DNA from 2 places in the Neobacillus sp. BP17 genome. Region 1 is predicted to be linked to the other one. Evidence: riboswitches for the same ligand, from Rfam matches in the RefSeq annotation. Region 1 holds a riboswitch; the other holds the start of a gene.
The links. A riboswitch is a leader RNA that binds a small molecule or an ion and turns the genes downstream of it on or off. The one in region 1 is predicted to bind glycine.

Region 1 (5,004 bases):
GCTAGCTGCGCAATTTCATTGGAGATATTTTTGAGTGTTACCTCTCCTTTTACATGTTGCTTCATCCATTCAAAGTCTTTATCAATGTTGGCCGCATTGATGACGAGTAAATATTTATCATGCGTTAATTTATAAACTAGTAAATCATCGACCGTTCCGCCGTTCTGGTAGCACATTGCAGTATACTGTGCCTGATTGATACTGAGCTTCGTCACATCGTTTGTGACCAGATAGTTTATGTAGCTTTCTGCATCTTTTCCCTCTACCACTACTTCACCCATATGAGAGACATCAAAAAGTCCTGCACGGATACGTACTGACTCATGCTCTTCTAAAATACTTGAAAACTGTACCGGAAGCTCCCAGCCGCCAAAATCGATGACCTTTGCGCCATGTTTTTTATATGTTTCAAATAAGGGTGTCCGTTTTAACAATGTATTAGTAGTCATTGTGTTACCTCCGATTTAGATTTCCGACAAAATAACTGTTCTTTTACCTTTTTACCTGTTTCGGTCATCGCCAGCCCGCCAAGTGCGGTTTCCCTTAGTGTCCTTGGCATTTCCTTTCCAACCTTATACATCGCTTCTATGACTTCGTCACATGGAATCCGGCTTTCCACGCCAGCAAGTGATAGATCGGCAGCAGAAAAGGCAATCGAGGTACCAATGACATTTCGCTTAATACAAGGTACTTCAACAAGTCCTGCAACCGGATCGCACACCAAGCCTAATAATGATTTCATAGCAATTGCGGTTGCATTTACAGCTTGTTGTGGTGTACCGCCTTTTAACTCTACGATTGTCCCCGCAGCCATTGCCGTTGCGGATCCCACTTCTGCTTGGCAGCCTCCTGCTGCTCCTGAAATAAAGGAACGGTTAGCAATCACGTAACCTAGCATACTTGCAGTAAATAAGCCCATGACTAAATCTTTATATGAATAGGTGTCATTTTTATAAAGTGAAAACAATACACCAGGTAAAATTCCAGCTGCTCCCGCAGTTGGTGTAGCAACAATAATCCCCATACGTGCATTGCTTTCAGATGTAGCTAATGAAAACGTCATGGCATTACTAATGTAATTTCCTGACAAGGCATTGCCCTGAGTCATATAGTTATACATTTTCACCGCATCACCGCCGGAGATACCACTTGGTGCTGTTGAGCCGTCTTTAATTCCGCTATCGACGGCCTCCTTCATTTTGATCAATCGTTCTTCCATCATGCTGATAATGGTTTCTTCGTCTCTTCCCGACTTTTTCGCTTCCAACATCAACATGATTTGACCAATGGTTTTTTGTTCTCTTTCACAAGCTTCAATCAGTTCTGCCATGGACTTAATTTCCATTAAATTGCCTCCATAAATACTTTCTCGTTTGGTTGGAAATGACTAGCAAGGGACGTAAAATCATCGCCTGAACTTAACCGAATATCCACTTTTCTTCCGTTAATCATAAAGATTTTGGATAAACCACCGCCAAGGGATACCCCTCCAACTTTTACAGCCCGATTATTGCATTTGGCTGTCACAATCGTTGTATTGGGATGGTTATAAAAAGTACATTTGTCTTCAAACTCGAAATGGTACTGCATACCTTCCTCTTTTGCCCACTCCAACGAATTTTTTATTCGTGAATCGTCAGTATTCATACCAAGTAATCCGCCGATGAGCGCTTTATCTGTTCCATGTCCTTGGTACGTTTCAGCAAAGGAATCGTAAAATACAATTTTTGTCTCTTCTGGACAACGACCTAATAGTTCAAATATAAATTTTCCGATTGACACAACACCTGCTGTATGTGAACTCGAGGGCCCAACCATAATCGGGCCGATTATATCAAAGCAACTTTGAAATTCCATGGAATGTCTCCTTCTTAAACAGTAATTAACTGTTGAAATAGTGGATAGTTACCACAAATATTTTTAGTCGTTTCTTTTGCTTGTTTAAGAACTTCAAGATTACCTTTATTTTTCAGAACAGCAGCGATTACTTTACCGATCTTCTCCATATCATCCTGCTTCATACCGCGAGTTGTTAAAGCAGCAGTTCCCATACGGATTCCACTTGTGACAAATGGGCTTGCAGGGTCAAAAGGAATCGTGTTTTTGTTAACAGTAATTCCTGCTTCTTCTAACAATTTCTCTGCTTCTTTTCCTGTTAAGTTCCACGGGCGAACATCTAAAAGAACAATGTGATTGTCTGTACCTCCAGAGACAAGGGTTGCTCCTTCTTCCTTTAACGTATCCGCAAGTGCTGCTGCATTATCAATGATTTGTTTCGCATAATCTTTAAAGCTTGGTTGTAAAGCCTCATTGAAAGCAACCGCTTTAGCTGCAATGATGTGCATAAGGGGGCCGCCTTGAATTCCTGGGAACACAGATTTATTAATCGCTTTAATAATCTCTTCATTGTTTGATAAAACGATACCGCCTCGAGGTCCTCTCAACGTTTTATGCGTGGTGCTTGTCACAACATCTGCGTATGGAACTGGCGATGGATGAAGACCAGCAGCAACGAGTCCTGCAATATGCGCCATGTCCACCATGAATTTTGCACCCACTTGATCTGCAATTTGTCTAAAGCGTGCAAAATCAATTGTTCTTGGGTAAGCACTTGCCCCTGCAATAATCAATTTTGGCTGTTCTTTTTTCGCGATTTCCTCCAGCTCATCATAATCAATCAAATGATTGTCTTCTTTGACGCCATAGGACACAACATCAAACCATTTTCCTGAAACACTAACAGGACTTCCATGCGTTAAATGTCCACCTTGTGAAAGGTTCATTCCCATGATTTTATCGCCAGGCTGAAGAAGTGCGAAAAAAACAGCAAAGTTAGCTTGTGCACCTGAGTGAGGTTGAACGTTTGCATATTTAGCACCAAACAGCTTTGTTAAACGATCAATAGCTGCTTGTTCTGCCACATCGACAAATTCACATCCGCCATAGTAACGCTTTCCTGGATAGCCTTCTGCATATTTATTGGTCATCACACTTCCCATTGCTTCTAGGACATCTTGGCTAACGAAGTTTTCCGATGCAATCAACTCCAATGTTTGATGCTGACGATCCTGCTCCTTTTTAATCGCTTCAAAAATGGTTTGATCATTCTGTTGTAAACTCATGATAACTCCTCCTTGAAATATTGTTCAGGCTCCCCTTTATGCTTCAAATATCTGCTTTTTTGCACGCAAAAAAGGACAGAAGAAGGGGAAGCATGTAGCTTCATATTCCCTTCTCTGTCCTTTTTACCTGAGAGTTTAGTTCTGTTACGAACATTCCCCTTTGGTGGCATAACTTTAATGCGCTCTCCAGAGTTGCGTCCCGCTGTGGTTCCATCTACCTGAGAGATTAATTCCAAGGGTTTTTTTTGGAACTTGCTCCTTCGGTGGCGTGTAAAAATTGCACTCTCCCACAACCGTCATCCGCTCTATTTTTTTATTATTTTCAGAATAATTGTTACTGGAAGCCAAGTCAAGCTTTTTTTGAAAACGGTATCAAAAATGGATCATAAGACATTTTTGAGTTACCTATTAATTTTCTGCTATCTTTTCCTGATTGACTTGATCTGCATAGTTTGCCTTCATATTCCGCATCTTATAGATGGCAATTAGTAAAATAAACCAAACTGGAGTTACAAACAAGGCAACGCGAGTATCTTCTGCAAGTGCAAGCACAACCAGAACAAATGCTAGAAAAGCTAGGATCAAGTAATTAGAAAATGGATAAAGCGGCAATTTAAATTTGTTTATTTTTGCTAGATCTGGTCTTGTTTTTCGGTATTTCAAATGGCTGATAATTGTAATCCCCCAAATAAAGATGAAACATACGGTAGAAATACTTGTTATTAGGGTAAATACTCCTTCTGGCATAACATAGTTCAACACAACGGCAATTAAAATGACCACAGTTGAAAAGAGCAATGCATTTGAAGGTACTTTACGGGAAGTAAGTTTTGTAAATGGTACAGGTGCATTTTTATCTCTGGCAAGTGAGTATACCATACGGCTTGTACTGAAGATGGCACTGTTACAGGCCGAAGCCGCGGAAGTTAGAACGACAAAATTGACAATACCAGCAGCTGCAGCGATTCCAACCGCCACGAAGACTTGAACAAATGGGCTTTTCGCAGGATTTATCGCGTTCCATGGATAAATACTCATGATGACAATAAGGGCTCCAACGTAGAAAATCAAAACTCGAATAGGAATATTATTGATGGCCTTTGGAATTACTTTTTCTGGGTTTTCTGTTTCACCTGCTGTAAGTCCTACCAGTTCAATGCCAACAAACGCAAACACAACCATCTGGAATGAAAGAATAAACCCATTTATGCCATTTGGAAACCAGCCGTCATGGCTCCATAAGTTCGTGAAACTGGATGCTCCTGCATTGGTGGAAAAGCCTTTAATAATCATGAACACACCGATTACAATGAGTGCCAGTATCGCGATAACTTTAATTAATGCGAACCAGAATTCCATTTCGCCGAAAAGCTTGACAGTAGCGAGGTTCATACCTAGCAAGATGACAAGCGCAATTAATCCTGGCATCCACTGTGGTACAGAGGGAAACCAATATTGAGTATAAAGACCAACTGCTGTTAAGTCTGCCATTGCAATAGATATCCAGCAAAACCAGTAGGTCCATCCCGTGATAAAAGCTGCCATATTACCTAAATAGTCTCTTACAAAGTCAACAAAAGAATGATAGTTCAAATTGGTTAAGAGCAGTTCCCCAAGTGCCCGCATGATCAAAAAGCAAATGACACCTGTAATTAAGTAAGCAAATAATATTGATGGACCAGCTAAATGTATAGATTTTCCGGCACCTAGAAATAATCCTGTTCCGATTGCTCCACCAATAGCGATTAGTTGTACGTGCCTATTTTTTAGGCCTCTATCCAATTTCTGTTCCTGCATATGAATTCCCACCCTCTACTTTTTTATTTTGAAAAAGGTCAGTCCCATCCCATTAAAATTCTTTCTCCTCCTTATTTTAAAAATG
Region 2 (5,004 bases), 2.1 Mb from region 1:
ATTGGACAATAACAGCTGCAACATCCTCATTTACGAGCCCTTTTAATGCTTCTAGATCCGTAACTCCATCTTTCACAGGTACTTCGACCACATTGAGGTACTGACCCTTTGCATATGTTTTAAGAACATCGCGTGCTTCAGGATGTACGGCACTAGAGACTATAATTGTTTTTCTTTTTGTATGGCCCGCACTAAGCATTGCTGCTTCAGCAAGTGCTGTTCCGCCATCATACATAGAGGAATTGGCCACATCCATGCCAGTTAATTCACAAATCATCGTTTGAAATTCAAAGATTGCTTGAAGTTCACCTTGAGATATTTCTGGTTGATATGGTGTATAAGCTGTATAAAATTCTGATCTAGAAATAACATGGTCGACAATAACAGGCATGTAATGGTCATATACACCTGCACCAATAAAAGAAACATTTCTTTTTAGGTCAGCGTTCCTGCTAGCCATATTAAACAGTTCTTTCATTAAGGCTGTTTCAGACTTAGCTGCTTTGATATTGTATTCACCCTTAAATTTTACTTTTTCAGGGATATCGCTAAACAGTTCATCAATAGAGGAAACACCAATTGCCTCGAGCATAGCATTCTTATCTTGTTCAGTCATAGGTAAATAGCGATGTTTCATAAAACTAACTCCCTTCTGTTATTTCTTTTCTCTTTTATAAAAAGGTGTTGGAACGACAGTAGCCTTTAAGCGTTTACCGCGAATCTCCACTTCAACAACGGATTCAAGCCCTGTAAATTCCGAATTAATTAGAGCAAGACCAATATTTTTCTTTAAAGTTGGTGATTGAGTGCCTGTTGTAACCTCACCAATTAACTGATCCCCACTATATACTGGGTATCCATGACGTGGAATCCCACGATCAATCATTTCAATTCCTACCAATTTTCTTGGTAAGCCCTTTTCCTTTTGTTGGATTAATGCTTCTTTCCCAATAAAATCAACTTCCTTGGATAATTTCACGGCAAAGCCAATCCCTGCTTCTAGTGGTGAAATTTCTGCAGAAAGTTCTTGGCCATAAAGTGCTAATACTGCTTCAAAACGCAGTGTATCGCGGGCACCTAATCCAACAGGAATTACTCCGTCTTCCTTACCTGCTGCTAAAATATCTTTCCAAAGATCAACTGCATCCTCTGCATCACAATATACTTCAAAACCATCTTCACCGGTATATCCTGTTCTTGATACTAAGGATTTTTTCCCATTAAGTATTACTTCTTGCTGGAATTTGAAAAAACCAATCCCACTCAAATCCGTATTCCCAGCGAGCTTTTGCAGTACTTTTTCTGCAAGTGGTCCTTGAAGGGCAAGCTGCGCTGTTTTTTCTGATAAGTTTTCTAAAGTAACATCTCCAGTTACATGGTCTTCAAGCCACTTATAATCTTTTTCAATATTTGATGCATTAACAACTAACAGGTAATGATTGTCCTCAATTTTATATACAAGAAGGTCATCGACAGTACCGCCATTTTCATAACACATGGCCGTGTACTGGGCACCGCCATTTTTAATTTTTGAAATGTCATTTGTCATCATTTTTTGTAAAAAATCCAAGCTATTCTTGCCTTTTACTTCCACTTCACCCATATGGGAAACATCAAATAATCCTGCACGTGTGCGAACAGCTTCATGCTCTTCTTTAATGCTGGAAAATTGAACTGGCAGCTCCCAACCACCGAAATCAATGGTTTTTCCTCCCCATTCCTTATACACATCAAAAAGCGGAGTTCGTTTTAATTCAGACATTCTTAATCCCCCTTCAATCTTTGGCACATACTATTCTTAGGATAACCATAAAAAAGGACAGAAACCTCCCATGTAAAATTAGGAAGGTCTCTGTCCTTGCACCTGAAAGTTTACCTTTAAAGGCTTTCCCCTTTGGTGGCTGTAAATGTCTAATCAGCACTCTCCAGAGCTGCGTCAAACAAGAGTTCTTTTGCCTGAGAGATTCACATTTCTGCTTGCTCCTTCGGCGCTACAAAGGTAGTCTCTCCCCTTGTTATCATTCGCATTATAATATTATCCAAATTGGTCATACTAATTATACTTATAAAATAAATTACTTTATTAAAATATTTAAAACATTCAAGACTATAATCATCCTACCATTAAAATAATACATTGGGCAATAATTTTATTTGAAAGAATAAAGCTGGAAATTGTAAAAAAGGAGTTGACACCATGTCGATCGAAATTGAATTTGATTCCTCTTGGAAGGATGATTTTTTACATAGAATCGATAACGATGGTCCATGGGGGAATTGGGAGCTTTTTAAACTAGCAATTGGAGTAGAAAAACATCTCGTTGTTCCTGATTTCAACGGTTTATTGGCACCAAGTCATTTATCTAATTTAACCCCGCTTCCACACCAGCTCGAAACAGCGAAACAAGTAATTGAAAATATGAACGGAAAAGCTATCCTTGCTGATGAAGTTGGGCTCGGAAAAACAATTGAAGCTGGATTAATTCTAAAAGAATATATGATACGCGGATTGGTGAAAAAGGTATTAATCCTTGTCCCTGCTTCTTTAGTTACACAGTGGTCGACCGAGCTAAATAGCAAATTTTTCATTCCTGCTATATCACAAAGAAAAAGCTATGTGTGGGAACAGTGCGATGTCGTCGTATCCTCGATTGATACAGCAAAACGTAATCCACATCGCGACATTATCTACCAACAAGACTATGATCTCATCATCATTGATGAAGCACATAAACTAAAAAATAACAAAACAAAAAACTACGAATTTGTTCAAAATCTGAAAAAGAAATTTTGTTTATTGTTGACGGCAACACCGATTCAGAACCGAGTCGAGGAAATTTTCAATCTGGTTTCGTTATTAAAACCAGGACATTTAGGGAGCGAAACGGCATTCTATGAAAAATACAAGCGTGATGCACGATCCTTAAATGATGATGAACATTTAAAAGAATTAGTAAACAAGGTCATGATTCGGAATAGGCGGGCAGATACAGGAATCGAATGGACAAAACGGCATGTTGAGACGATTCCAATTGAATGTACCCCTGAGGAGAAAGATCTTTACGAGTCAATTACAAACTTAAAAAGTGAAGGGAATTGGGTACAAACTAGTTCATTCTCAGTCATGACGTTGCAGCGTGAGGCATGCAGCAGCAGAGAGGCCGTTTTTTATACATTAAAGAATATGCTGCAAAAAAAGGAAAATCCAACTCCAGCTTTCGAAGAACAAATTCAATATTTAATGAAAAAGGTCGAAGCTGTTCAGAAAAATTCCAAAGCGGAAAAAGCATTAGAGTTAATTCAAAAGGTAAATGATAAAGTGATTATTTTCACAGAATATCGAGCCACTCAAATGTACTTACAATGGTATTTAAAACAGCATGGAATAACATCTGTCCCTTTTCGCGGCGGGTTTAAGCGCGGGAAAAAGGACTGGATGAGAGAATTATTTCAAAAGCATGCACAAGTTCTAATTGCGACAGAAGCGGGCGGCGAAGGAATTAATCTTCAATTTTGCAACCATATAATTAATTTCGATTTGCCATGGAATCCAATGCGGCTAGAACAGCGGATTGGTCGTATTCATCGTCTTGGGCAGGAAAAAGATGTCATGATTTATAACTTTGCAATAAAAAACACGGTCGAGGAGCATATCTTAAAGCTTCTTTATGAAAAAATCCATTTATTCGAAAAAGTAATCGGCGAACTGGACGATATTTTAACAAAGTTGGAATTTGGCAATATTGAAGACCACTTAATAGATATATTCGGACAATCCTCTACTGAAGGGGAAATGCGCATAAAAATGGAAAACTTATCATCAATGATTGAATTTGCAGAATCGATGAAGAAAGGAGATTCCCATGCAGCAGCAGGAAATTCATAACTTTCTATTGACCTATTTTCAGGCTAATGATTGTGAAATTGTAGAGAATGGCCCTGGATATTTAATGGTTCAGTTAACAGTGGAACTTGACAAGGAATTAATGAACCGCCCTTTTTACTGGCATTATTTAGAAAAAACAGGCGGGATTCCAAATCCGATGAGGCTAACCTTTATCACGAATCAAGATGCAGCTCCTGAAAATATAAAAGGGGAAATCATTCATTTTGGTTCTCCTCGTCTACATCAAATTTTTGCTTCAACTAAGAAACTAGCCAGCTATATGCGGCTTTACGAAAATCATTGCCATCAGAACAGGCAGACCCCCTTGCTGCCATGGCTATGTATGAATGTTAAAATCTCATATCAATGTGATCGTAAGCGTGATATTTTTAAGTCCATCGGTTTACAACTCATAAACGGAACAATGGTCGAAGATTTCCATGACAGGCTTCTGCAAATACCGTTAACACCAAAAATTCCGGATTATTCCTTTACCTTATCACCATTAGTGAGGCCGCAGAGTGGGATGTCAAGGATAGAAGCGTATCTAACTTCCGTGATTGAGAAAGATGACCACTCCTGGGCTGAAGACGCAAGAAAACGCTGGGAGCAGGATTTACGACTCTTAAACCATTTTTATGAAGATGTCGAAGAAGAAAATGAAAACTTCGAAACGGAAAAACTAGCCCTAAAAGAGCAATACGAACCAAAAATATCCATATCCTTCATCAACGGAGGCCTCTTCTATCTAACCGACAAAGCCATATAAAGGCACAAAATGAGGGTGTCAGGCACCATGTGAAAATTTCACATGGTGCCTGACACCCTTAAAATATTTTGCTGAAAAAATAAAAATATTTTTTGAAAATAAAGAAGGATAAGCAGGAACGCTGTCGAATATTATCAAATGAAAAATATTAAAGGCGGTGGTACCTATTGTTAGCGCGATAGAAATCTTAGCAAATCGAATTATTGCCGATGCGGCAAGGAATCAGGCAACAGATATTCACATTATTCCAAGGAAGAATGACACACTCATTCAACTACGATTAACCAACAAACTCATTCCCCGACTATCCCTTCCTAAAGACGAATGCGACAGATTAATTTCACATTTT

Region 2: linked by a shared signal. The riboswitch ahead of gcvT (glycine cleavage system aminomethyltransferase GcvT) and the one ahead of glyA (serine hydroxymethyltransferase) in region 1 are both predicted to bind glycine.

Annotation. Positions count from the first base shown of each region.
Region 1 covers NZ_CM184198.1:2,087,969-2,092,972, reverse strand. The annotation lists gene gcvT (glycine cleavage system aminomethyltransferase GcvT) at 1-449, opposite strand, end outside; gene sdaAA (L-serine ammonia-lyase, iron-sulfur-dependent, subunit alpha) at 446-1,345, opposite strand; gene AC4QJR_RS10035 (serine dehydratase beta chain) at 1,345-1,857, opposite strand; gene glyA (serine hydroxymethyltransferase) at 1,872-3,122, opposite strand; glycine riboswitch at 3,227-3,322, opposite strand; gene AC4QJR_RS10025 (amino acid permease) at 3,531-4,919, opposite strand.
Region 2 covers NZ_CM184198.1:4,197,196-4,202,199, forward strand. The annotation lists gene gcvPA (aminomethyl-transferring glycine dehydrogenase subunit GcvPA) at 1-637, opposite strand, end outside; gene gcvT (glycine cleavage system aminomethyltransferase GcvT) at 656-1,762, opposite strand; glycine riboswitch at 1,935-2,022, opposite strand; gene AC4QJR_RS20505 (DEAD/DEAH box helicase) at 2,198-3,886, shown strand; gene AC4QJR_RS20510 (YqhG family protein) at 3,864-4,655, shown strand; gene comGA (competence type IV pilus ATPase ComGA) at 4,813-5,004, shown strand, end outside.